Linked DNA regions of Labrys monachus. The protein of the gene in region 2 interacts with the protein of the main gene of each other region in a pairwise test. Links are inferred from orthologs where the notes say so. Each region holds a gene or a part of one and is shown on either strand. Other genes may lie near its edges. The genes, in order: ligA and leuS.

Region 1 (7,197 bases), 3.1 Mb from region 2 along the record:
AGATTCCGGACATCACGCGCGATCAGGATCGCACGGTCAAAGCCCTGCAGGCCTTCCAGGTCGTCGTGACCAACTGGCCGAAATCCGAATATGCCGACGATGCGCGCTTCAAGATCCAGGTGACCAAGGATCAGCTCGCCGGCAAGGAAATGGATATCGGGCGTTACTACCAGGGTCAGCAGAATTATGTCGCTGCGGTGAACCGCTACAAGATCGTGGTCGCGCAGTATCAGCAGACGCGGCAGATCGAGGAGGCGCTGAGCCGCCTGGCCGAATGTTATCTGGCCCTCGGCCTGACGAGCGACGCCCAGACGGCTGCCGCCATCCTTGGACACAATTATCCGGACAGCCAGTGGTACAAGGACACCTACACGCTGGTGAAGTCGAACGGCCTGGAGCCGCGCGAGGATACCGAATCCTGGCTGAGCCGCACGTTCCACTCGGCGATCTCGATGGATTGAGGCGGGAGCGCGGCTTCCCTGGTGGTTCGAAGAGGCCGGTCGAAAGATCGGCCTTTTTTGTCTGCGGTTGCTCTTTTGGCATGCGGGGCATCGACGGGAGCGATATAGAGTCACCATGCTCGTGCAATTGGCCATCCGCGATATCGTCCTGATCGACCGGCTCGATCTCGAATTCGTGCCCGGCCTGTCCGTGCTGACCGGCGAGACCGGCGCCGGGAAGTCGATCCTGCTCGACGCCTTCTCGCTTGCCCTCGGTGGGCGGGGCGACGGCGGACTGGTGCGCCACGGCATCGCCCAGGGCCAGGTGACGGCGGTGTTCGACATCCCGGCCGACCATCCGGCCCGCGCCGTGCTGCGGTCCAACGATATCTCGGACGACGGCGATCTGATCCTGCGCCGCGTGCAGATGGCGGACGGGCGGACACGGGCTTTCGTCAACGACCAGCCGGTGAGCGTGCAGGTGCTGCGCGCCGCCGGCGCGGCGCTGGTGGAGATCCACGGCCAGCACGATGACCGCGCGCTGACCGATCCGGCCTCCCACCGGGCCTTGCTCGATGCGTTCGGCGGGCTGGAGAAGCTCGCTGCCGACGTCGCCGGCAGACATGCCGCCTGGCGCAAGGCCACGCAGGCTCTTGCCCAGCACCGGGCCCGCATGGAGAAGGCGCGCGCGGAGGGGGACTGGCTGCGCCACGCCGTGGACGAGATCACCAAGCTCGATGTGCAGCCCGGAGAGGAAGAGGCGTTGGCGGCGCGCCGCGCCCAGATGATGCAGGCCGAGAAGATCGCCGTCGACCTCAAGGAGGCCCATGACGGCGTCGGCGGCCAAGGTTCGCCGGGGCCGGCGCTCGCGGCCATCATCCGGCGCCTGGAGCGTCGGGGAGCCCAGGCGCCCCGTCTGGTCGAGCCGGCGATCGCGGCGCTCGACCAGGCTCTCAACGCCCTCGAGGAGGCGCGCATCGCCCTGCAGTCGGCGCTGGACGAAGCGGATTTCGATCCGGCCGAACTCGAGCGGCTCGAGGAACGGCTGTTCGCCCTGCGGGCCGCGAGCCGCAAATATGACGTGCCCGTCGAAGGCCTTCCGCTGCTGGGCCAGCGCCATGCCGCCGAACTCACCGCCTTGGACGAAGGCGAGGGACATCTGGAAGCGCTGGAACTGGCCGATCGCGCGGCGAGGCAGGCCTATGAGGGGCAGGCGGCGAAATTGTCGGAGAAGAGGCGGGCCACGGCTGCCCATCTCGACAAGGCGGTCAATGCGGAGCTTGCGCCGCTCAAGCTGGACCGGGCGCGCTTCAACGCCAATGTGCAGAGCGACGGCACGCTGGCTTCGCCGGACGGGTTCGACCGGGTGGAATTCTGGGTGCAGACCAATCCCGGGACGCGGCCGGGCCCGATGATGAAGGTGGCGTCCGGCGGCGAACTCTCCCGTTTCATGCTGGCCCTGAAGGTCGCCCTGGCCGATCGCGGCTCGGCGCCGACGCTGGTCTTCGACGAGATCGATTCGGGCGTCGGCGGCGCCGTGGCGGACGCCATCGGCCAGCGGCTCGCGCGCCTTGCCGCGCGGGTGCAGGTCATCAACGTCACCCATGCGCCGCAGGTCGCGGCCCGCGCTTCCACCCATTTCCTCATCGCCAAGGAGGCGCAGGGGAAGGAACTGGTGGCGACGCGCGTGGTCGCGCTCGATGCCGCGCGGCGACGCGAGGAGATTGCCCGCATGCTCGCCGGCGCCCATGTCACCGACGAGGCCAGGGCGGCGGCCGATCGCCTCCTGCATATGGCGAAGTAGCGGACATGCCGGCTTTCGCGCCGGCTCTGCTGCCCTCGATGCCCAAGCTGTGCTAAGCGACGGCATCCCATCCTAGCCGGTTGCCCGCCATGACCAATACCAAGCCCGTCGCCGATCTCAGCGAGGAAGAGGCCCGAGCCGACTATCTGGCTCTCGCAGGCCTGCTGGCCGAAGCGGACCGGCATTATTACCAGGAGGACGCGCCCCGCCTCAGCGACGCCGAATATGATGCCCTGCGTCGGCGCTATGGCGAGCTCGAGGCGCGGTTCCCGCAATTGAAGACGGGCGACAGCCTGTCGGACAGGGTGGGGGCGCCACCCTCCGAGAAATTCGCCAAGGTCCGGCATCGCGTGCCGATGCTGTCGCTTTCGAACAGTTTCTCGGACGAGGACGTCGTTGAATTCGTGGCGCGTGTCCGCCGTTTTCTCGGCCTGGCCGAGGAGGAGCCCCTCACCGTCACGGCCGAGCCGAAGATCGACGGCCTGTCCTGCTCCCTGCGCTACGAACAGGGCAGGCTCGCGGTGGCGGCGACGCGGGGCGACGGCGCGGTCGGCGAGGACGTCACCGCCAATGTCCGCACCATCGGCGACGTGCCGGCGACGCTGCATGGCCAGGTTCCCGAACGCTTCGAGATTCGCGGCGAGGTCTATATGCGCCATGCCGACTTCGCGGCGCTCAACGAGCGGCAGGCCGAGGCGGGCAGGCCGCTCTTCGCCAATCCGCGCAACGCCGCCGCCGGGTCGCTGCGCCAGCTCGACGCCTCGATCACCGCGAGCCGGCCGCTGCACTTCTTCGCCTATGCCTGGGGGGAGGCGAGTTCGCTGCCGGGCGATACGCAATATGACGTGGTCCGCGCCTTCGCGGGCTGGGGCTTCGCCGTCAATCCCCTGATGGTGCGCTGCCGGAGCGTCGAGGAACTGCTCGCCCATTACCGCCTGATCGAGGCGCAGCGCTCGAGCCTCGGCTACGATATCGATGGCGTGGTCTACAAGGTCGACCGCCTCGACCTGCAGCAGCGGCTCGGCTTCGTATCACGCTCGCCGCGCTGGGCCACCGCCCATAAATTCACCGCCGAGAAGGCGACGACCCTGCTGCGCGACATCGAGATCCAGGTCGGCCGGACCGGTGCTCTCACGCCGGTGGCCAAGCTGCAGCCGGTCACCGTCGGCGGCGTGGTGGTCTCCAACGCGACCCTGCACAATGAGGACGAGATCGCGCGCAAGGATGTGCGCATCGGCGATACCGTCATCGTGCAACGCGCCGGTGACGTCATTCCCCAGATCCTGGGCGTCGTTCTCGAAAGGCGGCCGGAGGGCGCCGTTCCCTATCGCGCGCCTGAGACCTGTCCCTGTCCGCTTCGGACCCCGACCGTGCGCGAGAGCACCGCCACCGGCGAGGAGGGGGTGGTGCGGCGCTGCTCGGGCGAGTTCGCCTGCCCGTTCCAGAAGATCGAGCATCTGCGCCATTTCGTCTCCCGTCGGGCCTTCGACATCGAGGGGCTGGGGGAAAAGCAGATCGCCTCCTTCTTCGAGGACACCGAACTGCCGGTGCGAGAGCCCGCCGATATCTTCACCCTGGCCGCCCGCGATCGCCGCAACCTCAAGAAGCTCAGGGATCGCGAAGGGTTCGGCGAGACGAGTTCGCGCAACCTGTTCGCGGCGATCGAGGCGCGGCGGGAGGTGCCGCTCGAGCGCTTCATCTACGCGCTCGGCATCCGCCATATCGGCGAGACGACGGCCCGTCAGCTCGCGCGGGCCTATGGCTCCTGGACGTCCTTCGAGCAGGCGGCCCTGCGCATCGCCGCCAAGGATGAGGAAGCGGCGGCCGAGATGGACGCCATCGATCAGATCGGCGAGACCGTGGTGGAAGCGGTCGGCGCCTATTTCAGCGAGGCCCACAACCTCGCCGTTCTCGAACGCTTGACGGCCGAGATCCGCATCGCCGACGCCGAGAAGCCGCAGGCCGCGAGCCCGGTGGCGGGCAAGACGGTGGTGTTCACCGGCGCGCTCGAGCGCATGAGCCGTGACGAAGCCAAGGCGATGGCCGACCGGCTGGGCGCGAAGGTCTCCGGCTCGGTGTCGAAGAAGACCGATCTCGTGGTGGCGGGCCCCGGCGCCGGCTCGAAGCTCGCGGAGGCGCAGAAGCACGGTGTCAAGGTCATCAACGAGGATGAGTGGTTCGACCTGGTGAGCGGCGCGCAGAACGCCTGACGGTGTGCCGGTCCCCTGACCGGCATGTCGCGCGACGGGGCCTGGGATAGGGGGCGGGGGCGGTAGTCAGGACGTGGGATTGAGGATGGCGATGCCCGCGTTGAGCGACAGGGCATAGCAGACCCAGAGGAGATAGGGCACCAGCAGCCAGGCTGCCGCGCGATTGAGCGCGAACGCCTTGCGGACGGTGAAGGCGAGCACGACGGCGAGCGCGGCGATCACCACCAGACCGGTCATGATCGCGTGGCCGCCGAAGAACACGGGCGACCATGCGGCGTTGAGAGCGAGCTGGACCAGGAAGAGCGCGAGCACGAGGCTGCGCCTCGGCGATGGCGGCGTGCGGCTCCACAACAGCCAGAGCGAGGCGGCGATCATCACGTAGAGAAGCGTCCAGGCGATCGGAAAGACGCCGTTCGGCGGCGTCCATATCGGCTTGGTGAGCTTGGCGTACCAGACCGGGATCTCGCTGACCGTCGCGTAGGATCCGATCAGGGCGATACCCAGGCAAAGCAGGACGCAGACCAAGGCGCGAAACCAGTCCCGTGCCGTCATGTCCGTTGAACCTCCGAATCGTATCTTCGTTGCAACGCTCTGACAGGGCCGCGGTTTCACCCGATCGGAGCGGTCGCCCGTTCCAGCCAGTCCCGTTCGTCCGGTTCGACGAGAGGAGAGAGCACCTCGCGAACGCGCCGGTGATAGGCATCGAGCCAGTCGATCTCCGATCGGGTCAAAAGACCGACGTCGATCGGCCGGGTGTCGATGGGGGCCAGCGTCAGCGTTTCGAAGCCCTGCATCGGGCGCTCGGCGCCCTCGATCTCGACCGCTTCCACCAACACCAGGTTCTCGATGCGGATGCCGAACTCGCCGGCCCGGTAGTAGCCCGGCTCGTTGGAGAGGATCATGCCGGGCTCGAGCGGCGTGGTGCCGAGCTTGGAGATCCGCTGCGGGCCCTCATGCACCGACAGGTAGGAGCCGACGCCGTGGCCGGTGCCGTGGTCGAAATCCGTCCCGACCTCCCACAGCGCGGCGCGGGCGAAGCTGTCGAGCTGCGAGCCGGACGCGCCTTTAGGAAAGCGGACCTGCGCGATGGCGATGTGACCCTTGAGAACTCTCGTATAGCGGTCCCGCATCAGGGGCGTCACGTCGCCGACGGCGATCGTGCGGGTGATGTCGGTGGTGCCGTCGACATATTGGGCGCCCGAATCGATCAGGAACAGGCCCGGCGTGACCGGCCGGTTGGAGGCGCGGCTGACGCGATAATGCGGAATGGCGGCGTTGGGGCCGGCTGCGGAGATGGTCGGAAAGGAGAGGTCCTTCAGGACACCGGTCTCGCTGCGGGCATGCTCCAGCGCCTCCGCCGTCGAAATCTCGGTCTCCGTCCCTTCGGGCGCCGTCCGGTCGAACCAGGCCAGGAAGCTGACGAAGGCGGCGCCGTCCCGGATATGGGCGGCACGCGCACCCGCCTGCTCGGCCTCGTTCTTGACCGCCCGCATCAGCGCGATCGGGTCGCTGCCCTTCTGCACCTTGCCGCCGGCCCGCTCGACGAGCGTGGCGAAGCGTTCGACCACCATCGTAGGATCGAGCCGGACCGTCTTGCCCTTCACCTCGGCGGCGAGCACCGCCTCCATCCGGCCCGGTTCGGCGATCGCCATGTGATGGGAGAGATTGTCGCGCACCGCGTTGGACAATTTGCGGCCGTCGACGAACAGCGTCGGCTCGCCGCTGGCCGGGACCAGTGCATAGGACAGCGGCAGCGGCGTATGCGAGACGTCCCCGCCCCGGATGTTGAACAGCCAGGCGCAGGCATGCGCGTCATTGGTGAAGACGGCGTCGATCTTCTGCTCGGCGAGCTTTGCCTGCAGCCGCTCGATCTTCGATCCGCTGCTTTCGCCGGCCAGGGAAACGTCGTGCAGGACGATGGAGGCGAGAGGCGGCGCGGGCCGGTCGGCCCAGATGGCATCGACCGGATTGTCCTCCACGGGGACCAGCGCGGCCCCCGCCTTTTCGCAGGCGGCGCGAAGCCGCTCGACCTCGTTGATCGATTGCAGGCGCGGATCGTAGCCGAGGCGGGCGCCGGGCGCGAGGGTCCGCTCCAGCCAGCGCTCGGGCGGTTCCTCGACGAGATGACGCGGCGTGAACGTGCCGGTATCCACCTGTTCGCGGACCTGCACGGTGTAGCGGCCGTCCACGAAGATCGCCGCTTCGGCAGCGAGCACGATGGCGATTCCCGCCGAGCCGGCAAAGCCGGTCAGCCACGCCAGGCGCTCTTCGGATGGCGGGCAATACTCGTTCTGGTGCTCGTCCGAACGGGGCACCACGAAGCCGTCGAGCCCTCGCTCGGCCAGCTTCTCGCGAAGGGCCTTGACGCGGGCCGGGCCGAGCGCGGGTTGGGAGATCTCGTCGAAGGATTGGAATGTGGTCATCTCATGCCCCGGCAGCGCGGACATCCCCGTCCGCATCTTCATCGCAGTCTGGCGTCTTCGAGGGCGGCCGGGGACATGCCGTCCCCGGCACCCGGATCATCTCGGCTTGTCCCTTCCGTTGGCGAGGACCAGCGTGGTCCATTCGTCGAGAGGGATGCGGCGGACGAGATGCAGGCCCTGTGCCCGATAGGCGGCGAGGGCGGCATTGGCATGGGCGTGCAGGAGCCCGGACAGGATCACCGTCGCGCCCGGCGCCAGCAGCTTCGCCATGGGCGCGGCGAGGCGCACGAGCGGCCCGACAAGGATGTTGGCGAAGACGA
Region 2 (7,479 bases):
AAGCGCTCGACCAGGCTTTCGTCGGCATGGAAGACGCGATGCCCGAGCAGTTCGAGCAGTTGGATGAACTTCTCGTCACCCTGGGCGCGAGCGTGTGACAGCCCCGCCTTGAACGCAATCGGCCTTGAGTCGAACAGGGACGAACCAGGGGAATTGGCGCAGCGTGACCGCTTCCTGAAATCCGCTGTTCGAGGCCGGTTTGATTTTCGCTTTCCACCCAGACCGGCTGGAGGAGGCAGGCATTGTTTTCGCTACGGGAGAGAGCGTGTATGAGCCGATGGTCTGTGAGAGTAGCAGCGATCATGCGACGACCATCGATACTAAATTAAACCTTTCAGCTGTCAAGTGGACAGCAGCGCCGCAACTGAAATCGCCGCGATTGATTATGGATCGACACGAGTTACGACACTATCGACCGCCGTAAGGCCAACATTCAACTGGCTTCTGTTCACCTTCACTTCCGGGTCATTGTGGACCGAATAGTAGTCCTGCCGCATTTTGGAGAGCGGCGTCCCATGATGGGCTGCCACAACCCCAGCCGTATTGAAGTCACGCAGCTCTCCTACATACATAGCGAGAAACTCATCTCGGTTTGAAGCTTGGTGAGCTCGCGGTGAGAATCTATTTGGATTAAGCTTATATTCCGAATATAGCTGATCTGCGGTTGCTTCCGAGAATGCCGCGAAAGCGGCTGCAGCCCCCTTAAATTGTGTGAACCTGTTTCCAATTGCCATATGAACTTGAGGAATCTGCATGCCTCTTTGTGCGGCTTTTGCAGCAAAGGTATAGTTTCCGAAGAATGGGTGCGGTGGATTAGTACCGTGCAGCAGCGCGAATAATGCTTTAACTGCAACCCGTGATGAGTCGTCAGCATTTACTGGAACAAGTATCCGGCTAGCCCCACAGATTGCCAATTCCGTATAGATTGCAAATGATGGATTAGTGTCAAAAAAAACTGTCCACTGCTGATCAAGACCATCAACCATGCGCTTGAAAATCTGATGGACCCATGCCCAGGGGTCGGCAAGGCCAGGAAACGGAGTTCGGCTCGCTTCGTCGTTGATCGCTGGCGCCATCAATTCGAGATTACCATCTCCACTCAGAAGGTATAAATTAGCCGATATTTTGTCATTGATAGCAGACACTTGAACAGAATATCTAGAGAGTACAGGTGTAGATCTATTAAGTATCGCGTCACTTAGATATCCAACTACACTCTTCGGCGTCGCCAACGAACAAAGCTGCAAAAGCTCACTTTCGCCCGCGACACCACCACCAAGCAACAACATAGAACTATTTGCTTGGGGACACATGTCCACGACTAGAACGTTACGACGCGGGTGTAGCTCCGCAAAACGAGACGCTATATGAAATGTTATGGTACTTTTTCCCGTTCCGCCTTTGTTGTTCCAAATTGCGTATGCTTGCATCGCACCAACTCCCAGAATTTATTTATCTCGCCGAATCTTAGAAAATTCAGAGCAGCGCATCTTATGTAAATCCGCGAGAGAAGAAAGACCATACCTGATGACGTGAGAGCAAGGTGTCGAATCGCCGGGACGGGCGGAGCAAGGCCGCCATGTTGCCGCAAAAGAGGTTCGATCAATGCGAATGGCAGCGATCGGCGCTCAAACGTGAGCTTACCGCCCACTCTCCGCATCATTCCGACAGTGCCGACTGTCGCTTTACAACAGTCGAACTAGCATCCCCCATTTCCGCCTAGCGTTCCACCCCTTCCCCCGCTAAAAGCAGGCCTTCCCTAGCCTGTTCCTGTTCCGGGCCTGCCCGGAGCCAGCCTTACCCGAGTCGTTTTCATGACCACCGAGCGCTACAACGCCCGCGATGCCGAGCCCCGATGGCAGAAGATCTGGGCCGACGGAGCGATCTTCGCCACCAGCAACGAGGATCCGCGCCCGCGCTATTACGTGCTCGAGATGTTCCCCTACCCGTCGGGCCGCATCCATATGGGCCATGTGCGCAACTACACCATGGGCGACGTGGTGGCGCGCTACCGCCGGGCGCGGGGCTACAACGTGCTGCATCCGATGGGCTGGGACGCCTTCGGCATGCCGGCCGAGAATGCGGCGATGCAGAACAAGTCGCATCCCGCCCAATGGACCTATGCCAATATCGACAGCATGCGTGCCCAGCTGAAATCGATGGGCCTGTCGCTGGACTGGAGCCGCGAGATCGCCACCTGCGATCCCTCCTATTACAAGCACCAGCAGGCGATGTTCCTCGACTTCCTGAAGGCCGGCCTCGTCGAGCGCAAGGTGTCCAAGGTCAATTGGGACCCGGTCGACCACACCGTGCTCGCCAATGAGCAGGTGATCGACGGGCGCGGCTGGCGCTCGGGCGCGCTGGTCGAGCAACGCGAGCTGGTGCAGTGGTTCTTCAAGATCACCGACTATGCGCAGGACCTGCTCGACGCCCTCGACACGCTCGACCGCTGGCCCGAGAAGGTCCGGCTGATGCAGAAGAACTGGATCGGCCGGTCCGAGGGCCTGCAGATCCGCTTCGCGCTCGATGCAGCCACCGCGCCGACCGGGACGAGCGAGCTCGTGATCTACACGACGCGGCCGGACACGCTGTTCGGCGCCAAGTTCATGGCGATCGCGCCCGACCACCCGCTCGCCCGGGCGGCGGCGGCCGACAATCCGGCGCTCGCCGCCTTCATCGAGGAGGTGCAGCGCACCGGCACCTCGGCGGCGGCGATCGAGACGGCGGAGAAGAAGGGCTTCGACACCGGCATCCGCGCCCTGCATCCCTTCGATCCCAGCTGGAAGCTGCCGGTCTACGTCGCCAATTTCGTGCTGATGGAATATGGCACCGGCGCCATCTTCGGCTGCCCGGCGCATGACCAGCGCGACCTCGACTTCGTCAACGCCTACGGCCTCGGCAACACGCCGGTGGTGTGCCCGCCCGGGCAGGACCCGGCGACCTTCGTGATCGCCGAGACCGCCTATGACGGCGACGGGCTGATGATCAATTCCCGCTTCCTCGACGGCATGACCATCGCCGCCGCCAAGGAGGAGGTCGCCCGCCGGCTGGAAGGCGAGATCCGCGGCAACATGCCTGCCGCCGAGCGCAAGGTGAATTTCCGCCTGCGCGACTGGGGCATCTCGCGCCAGCGCTATTGGGGCTGCCCGATCCCGGTGATCCATTGCGCCGATTGCGGCGTGGTGCCGGTGCCCAAGGAAGACCTGCCGGTGAAGCTGCCGGACGACGTCACCTTCGACAAGCCGGGCAACCCGCTCGACCGCCATCCGACCTGGCGCAACGTCACCTGCCCGCAATGCGGCGGCGAGGCGCGGCGCGAGACCGACACCATGGACACCTTCGTCGATTCGTCCTGGTATTTCGCCCGCTTCACCGACCCCTGGGCCGAGAACGCGCCGACCATCCGCCGGGAAGTCGACGAATGGCTGCCGGTCGACCAGTATATCGGCGGCATCGAGCATGCGATCCTGCATCTGCTCTACAGCCGCTTCTTCGTGCGGGCGATGAAGAAGACCGGCCATGTCGGCCTGGACGAGCCCTTCAAGGGCCTGTTCACCCAGGGCATGGTGGTGCACGAGACCTACAAGGCCGCTGATGGCGAATGGGTGGCGCCGGCCGAGGTGCGCATCGAGGGCGACGGCGACCAGCGCCGCGCCTTCAACAGCCTCACGGGCGCGCCGGTCGAGATCGGCTCGATCGAGAAGATGTCGAAGTCCAAGCGCAATGTCGTCGACCCCGACGACATCATCGCCGATTACGGCGCCGACACTGCGCGCTGGTTCATGCTCTCCGATTCGCCGCCCGAGCGCGACGTGATCTGGAGCGAGGACGGCGTGCAGGGCGCCGGCCGCTTCGTGCAGCGCATCTGGCGCCTCGTCAACGACATCGCCGAGCATGGCCGCTCGGCCGACGGCGACGGCGCCGGGGAGGACGAAGCCCTCGGCGTGCGCAAGGCCGCCCACCGCGCTCTGGCGGCGGTGGAGGGCGACATCGAGCGCCTCGCCTTCAACCGCTGCGTCGCCCATGTCTACACGCTCGCCAACGCTCTCGGCCGCGTGCTCGACGGCTATCGCGACGGCAAGGCGGCGCCGGCGCCAGTGGCGGCGGCCCTGCAGGAGGCCGGGCTCATCCTGGTGCAGCTCATCGCGCCGATGATGCCGCATCTGGCCGAGGAATGCTGGTCGTCGCTGGGCGGGCAGGGCCTCGTCGCCGAGGCGGCGTGGCCGAAGGCCGAACCCGCCCTGCTGGAGGACGACAGCGTCACCCTGCCGGTGCAGATCAACGGCAAGAAGCGCGCCGAGGTGACGGTGCCGAAATCGGCATCGCCAAAGGAAGTCGAAGCTGCCACACTCGCCAGCGAAGCGGTGCAGCGCGCCCTCGAGGGCCGCGCGCCGAAGAAGCTCATCGTCGTGCCAGGAAGGATTGTGAATGTCGTCGCCTGACCAGACCGCGCGCCGCACGGCCCTGCTCGCCCTCGCCCTCCTGCCGGCGCTGATGCTGGGCGGCTGCTTCCGGCCGATGTACGCCACCACCGAGGGCGCCGTCGCGCCGGGGCTGAGCAACAAGCTCGCCTCGATCACCATCGACCAGACGGATGACCGCACCACGCAGATCATCCGCAACAAGCTGTCCTTCTACCTGACGGGCGGCGGCGAGGTGCCGGCGCCGCGCTACAAGCTCACCCTCGTCGCATCCGCCTTCGCCGACACCGCGCTCGTCAATTCTTTCACCTCCACGCCGGAGGTCGACACCGCGACCGTCACCTGCGACTTCACGCTCCGCGACGCGGCGACGGGCAAGGTGCTGTTCAAGGCGAAGGGCAACGCGCGCAAATCCTATGACCGCGGCCTGCAGCGCTACGCCGCGGTGCGCGCCGAGAAGGATGCCGAGGCCGCCGCCGCCGACGTGCTGGCCGACCAGATCCGCACGCGCCTGGCGATCTTCCTCGCCGACCATCCGCAGGGCGCGCCGACCGCCGCGCAATGACGACGATCGAGCGGCGCTCCGTCGACGCCTTTGTCCGCAAGCCCGACGCGCATTTCGTCGTGATCCTCGTCTACGGCCCGGATACCGGGCTGGTCAGCGAGCGCGTGCGCGCGCTGGTCGCCGCCTCGGTCGACGATGCCGAGGATCCGTTCCAGCTCGTGCGCCTCGACGGCGACGAGGTTAGCGGCGATCCCGCGCGCCTCGCCGACGAAGCCTTCACCATCCCGCTGTTCGGCGGCCGGCGGGCCGTGCGGCTACGCGCGGGCTCGCGCAACCTGGTGCCGGCGCTCGAACCCATCCTCGCCGATCCGCCGCCCGCCTGCCGGGTGGTGATCGAGGCCGGCGACCTCAAGAAATCCAACCCGCTCGTCTCGCTGGTGGAGAAATCCCGCGCCGGCGCGGCGATCGCCTGCTTCAGCGACGAGAGCGGCAATATCGGCCAGATCATCGCCGAGGAAGTGGCGAGCGCCGGGCTCACCATCGCGCCGGAGGCCCGCGATATGCTGGCGGGCCTGCTCGGCGGCGACCGGCTGGCGACGCGCAGCGAGCTGCGCAAGCTGACGCTCTACGCCCATGGCGCCGGGCGCATCGAGCCGCAGGATGTGGAAGCGGTGGTCGGCGACGCCAGCGCGCTGGTGACGGACGAGATCATCGACGCCGCTTTCTCCGGGCGCACGGAGGCCCTGGACGCCATCCTGGCCAAGGCCTGGAGCGAGGGCGTCAACGCCTCGGTGCTGGCCGGCACGGCGCTGCGGCATGCCTTGCTGCTGCATCGCCTGCGCGGCGAGGTCGAGAAGGGGCGCCCGGCCGCCGGCGTGGTCGACAGCGCGGGCGGACAGATCTATTTCCGCCGCAAGGCCGGCGTCACCGCACAATTGACGGCGCTCGGCATGGAGCGGCTCGACCGCATCGTCGCCGAATTGTCGGATGCGGTGCTGGAGGCGCGGCGCAACGCCATGCTCGCCGAAGCCCTCGTCTCGCGCGCCCTCATGCGCATCGCCCTGGTGGCGCGGGCGCGCAGGCGATAGGCCGGGACGATCCGCCCGCGTTCGAGAGGGGGGCGGGAGGGGCAATCTCCGATCGCCCGCCTTGGAACGCATCGTCTGGCGGATGGCCAGAAGTCGATCGAAGATCGACCCTCCGAGACTTCGGACCGTCGCCGGGCTGGCCCGCCGCTCCACCCTCCCCTGGAGGGGGAGGGTCGGCCTGAAAGGCCGGGGTGGGGTGAACAGGCGCGACCGGCGAGGTCGGCGCGCGCGATTCCTGCGAAGGAGTCACCCCACCCCGACGCTTCGCGTCGACCCCTCGGCGATATTCGCAAAGCGAATATCGCCGGACCTCAAGGGGAGGGTGGGCGCGTTCATGCCGGCACAACTTGCCGCAAATGGATGGGCGATCTCCTATCGCCCATCTTGGAAATGCCGCGCCCGCCGGAGAGGAAGAAGGTCGATCGGAGATCGGCCCCCTCCCCGCCGCTATTTCAGGATGCGGGTCTGGTCGATGTAGAAGATGCGGTCCGGCGGGCGCGAGGTGGTGTCGAGGCTGGTGATCGTCACCGTGGTGTCGTAGCCCTGCGCGTCGGTGATGGTCCATTGGCGCAGCGTGAAGCTCGGGGCGGGAAAGCTCAGCTGGATGCGGGCGGAGCCGCCGATGGAGGATTTCTCCTCCAGCACCACGCTGACGCCGGCCTGCTCGCGCCCGAGCGCGATCACCCGCGAATCCTGGATGAGGTCGATGCTGTCGGCCAGCAGGAAGCGCAGCGGCGTCTGGCTGATCAGATAGAGGTCCTGCGTGTTCAGCTTGCGGTTGCGCACGGCGACCGAGGTGCCGTCGGCCAGCAATTGCAGCGGCGACGGCGGATCATAGTCGAAGCGCATCCGGCCCGGCTTGGACACCCAGAACGAGCCGGTGATGCGCTGGCCATCGGCGCCGATCTGCACGAACTTGCCGGACATCACCCGGATCGAATTGAAATATTTGTCGATCTGGTCGAGCGTCGCCTTGTCGGCGGGGCTGATCGCCCGCGGATTGACCGGATGGACGTCGACCTCGAGCGGCTGGCCGCCGGAAACGAATTCGGGCGGGGGGGGCACGTCGCCGCCGGTGGGGGCGGCCGGGGCGGGGGCCGGGGCCGCGAGCTGCGCGGGAGCCGCGACCGCCGCGGACTGCGCCGGCGCCGCGATGGGCGGGCGCTTGGGCGGCTCGGGGGGCTCGGCCGGTGCATTCTGCGCGAAAGCCGGACCGGCCATGGCGACGAGCCCGAACAAGGCGAAAGCGGTCCGAATATCAAGCATTGCAAACTCCGGTTTGGCCGGCCGCCCGCGGGACGGCCGCCTCCTGCTCGGCGGGACGGGCTCTCCCGCCGAACCGAGCCTCCTATCGCGCCTCTATGGCCTTTTGGCGGCCTCGCGGCGCCGGGGCGGCGCCCTCACATATGGATGGCGCGCCCGAGGACGGCAAGCGCCGCCTCCTTGACCGCTTCCGACATGGTCG

The links.
Region 1: the proteins of leuS (region 2) and ligA interact in binary tests that used the Escherichia coli proteins (3 or more experiments, as listed by UniProt). The link is inferred for Labrys monachus from one-to-one orthologs.

The regions. Positions count from the first base shown.
Region 1 is NZ_JAUSVK010000001.1:5,491,616-5,498,812, reverse strand. The notes cover bases 1,968-4,893. They hold ligA (NAD-dependent DNA ligase LigA), read left to right. Parts: upstream 1,968-2,333; coding sequence 2,334-4,454; downstream 4,455-4,893. Other genes in these bases: J3R73_RS25135 (TspO/MBR family protein), read right to left, coding at 4,521-4,893; recN (DNA repair protein RecN), read left to right, coding at 1,968-2,244. Outside these bases: J3R73_RS25150 (outer membrane protein assembly factor BamD), read left to right, coding at 1-461; more of recN, read left to right, coding at 577-1,967; more of J3R73_RS25135, read right to left, coding at 4,894-5,006; J3R73_RS25130 (aminopeptidase P family protein), read right to left, coding at 5,063-6,877; J3R73_RS25125 (50S ribosomal protein L11 methyltransferase), read right to left, coding at 6,974-7,197. UniProt on the Escherichia coli protein: DNA ligase that catalyzes the formation of phosphodiester linkages between 5'-phosphoryl and 3'-hydroxyl groups in double-stranded DNA using NAD as a coenzyme and as the energy source for the reaction.
Region 2 is NZ_JAUSVK010000001.1:2,429,167-2,436,645, reverse strand. Bases 1,435-4,642 are described here. They hold leuS (leucine--tRNA ligase), read left to right. Parts: upstream 1,435-1,814; coding sequence 1,815-4,442; downstream 4,443-4,642. Other genes in these bases: J3R73_RS10970 (LPS assembly lipoprotein LptE), read left to right, coding at 4,429-4,642. Also shown: J3R73_RS10985 (SRPBCC family protein), read left to right, coding at 1-98; J3R73_RS10980 (ParA family protein), read right to left, coding at 384-1,430; more of J3R73_RS10970, read left to right, coding at 4,643-4,986; holA (DNA polymerase III subunit delta), read left to right, coding at 4,983-6,014; J3R73_RS10960 (LolA family protein), read right to left, coding at 6,462-7,280; lpdA (dihydrolipoyl dehydrogenase), read right to left, coding at 7,415-7,479.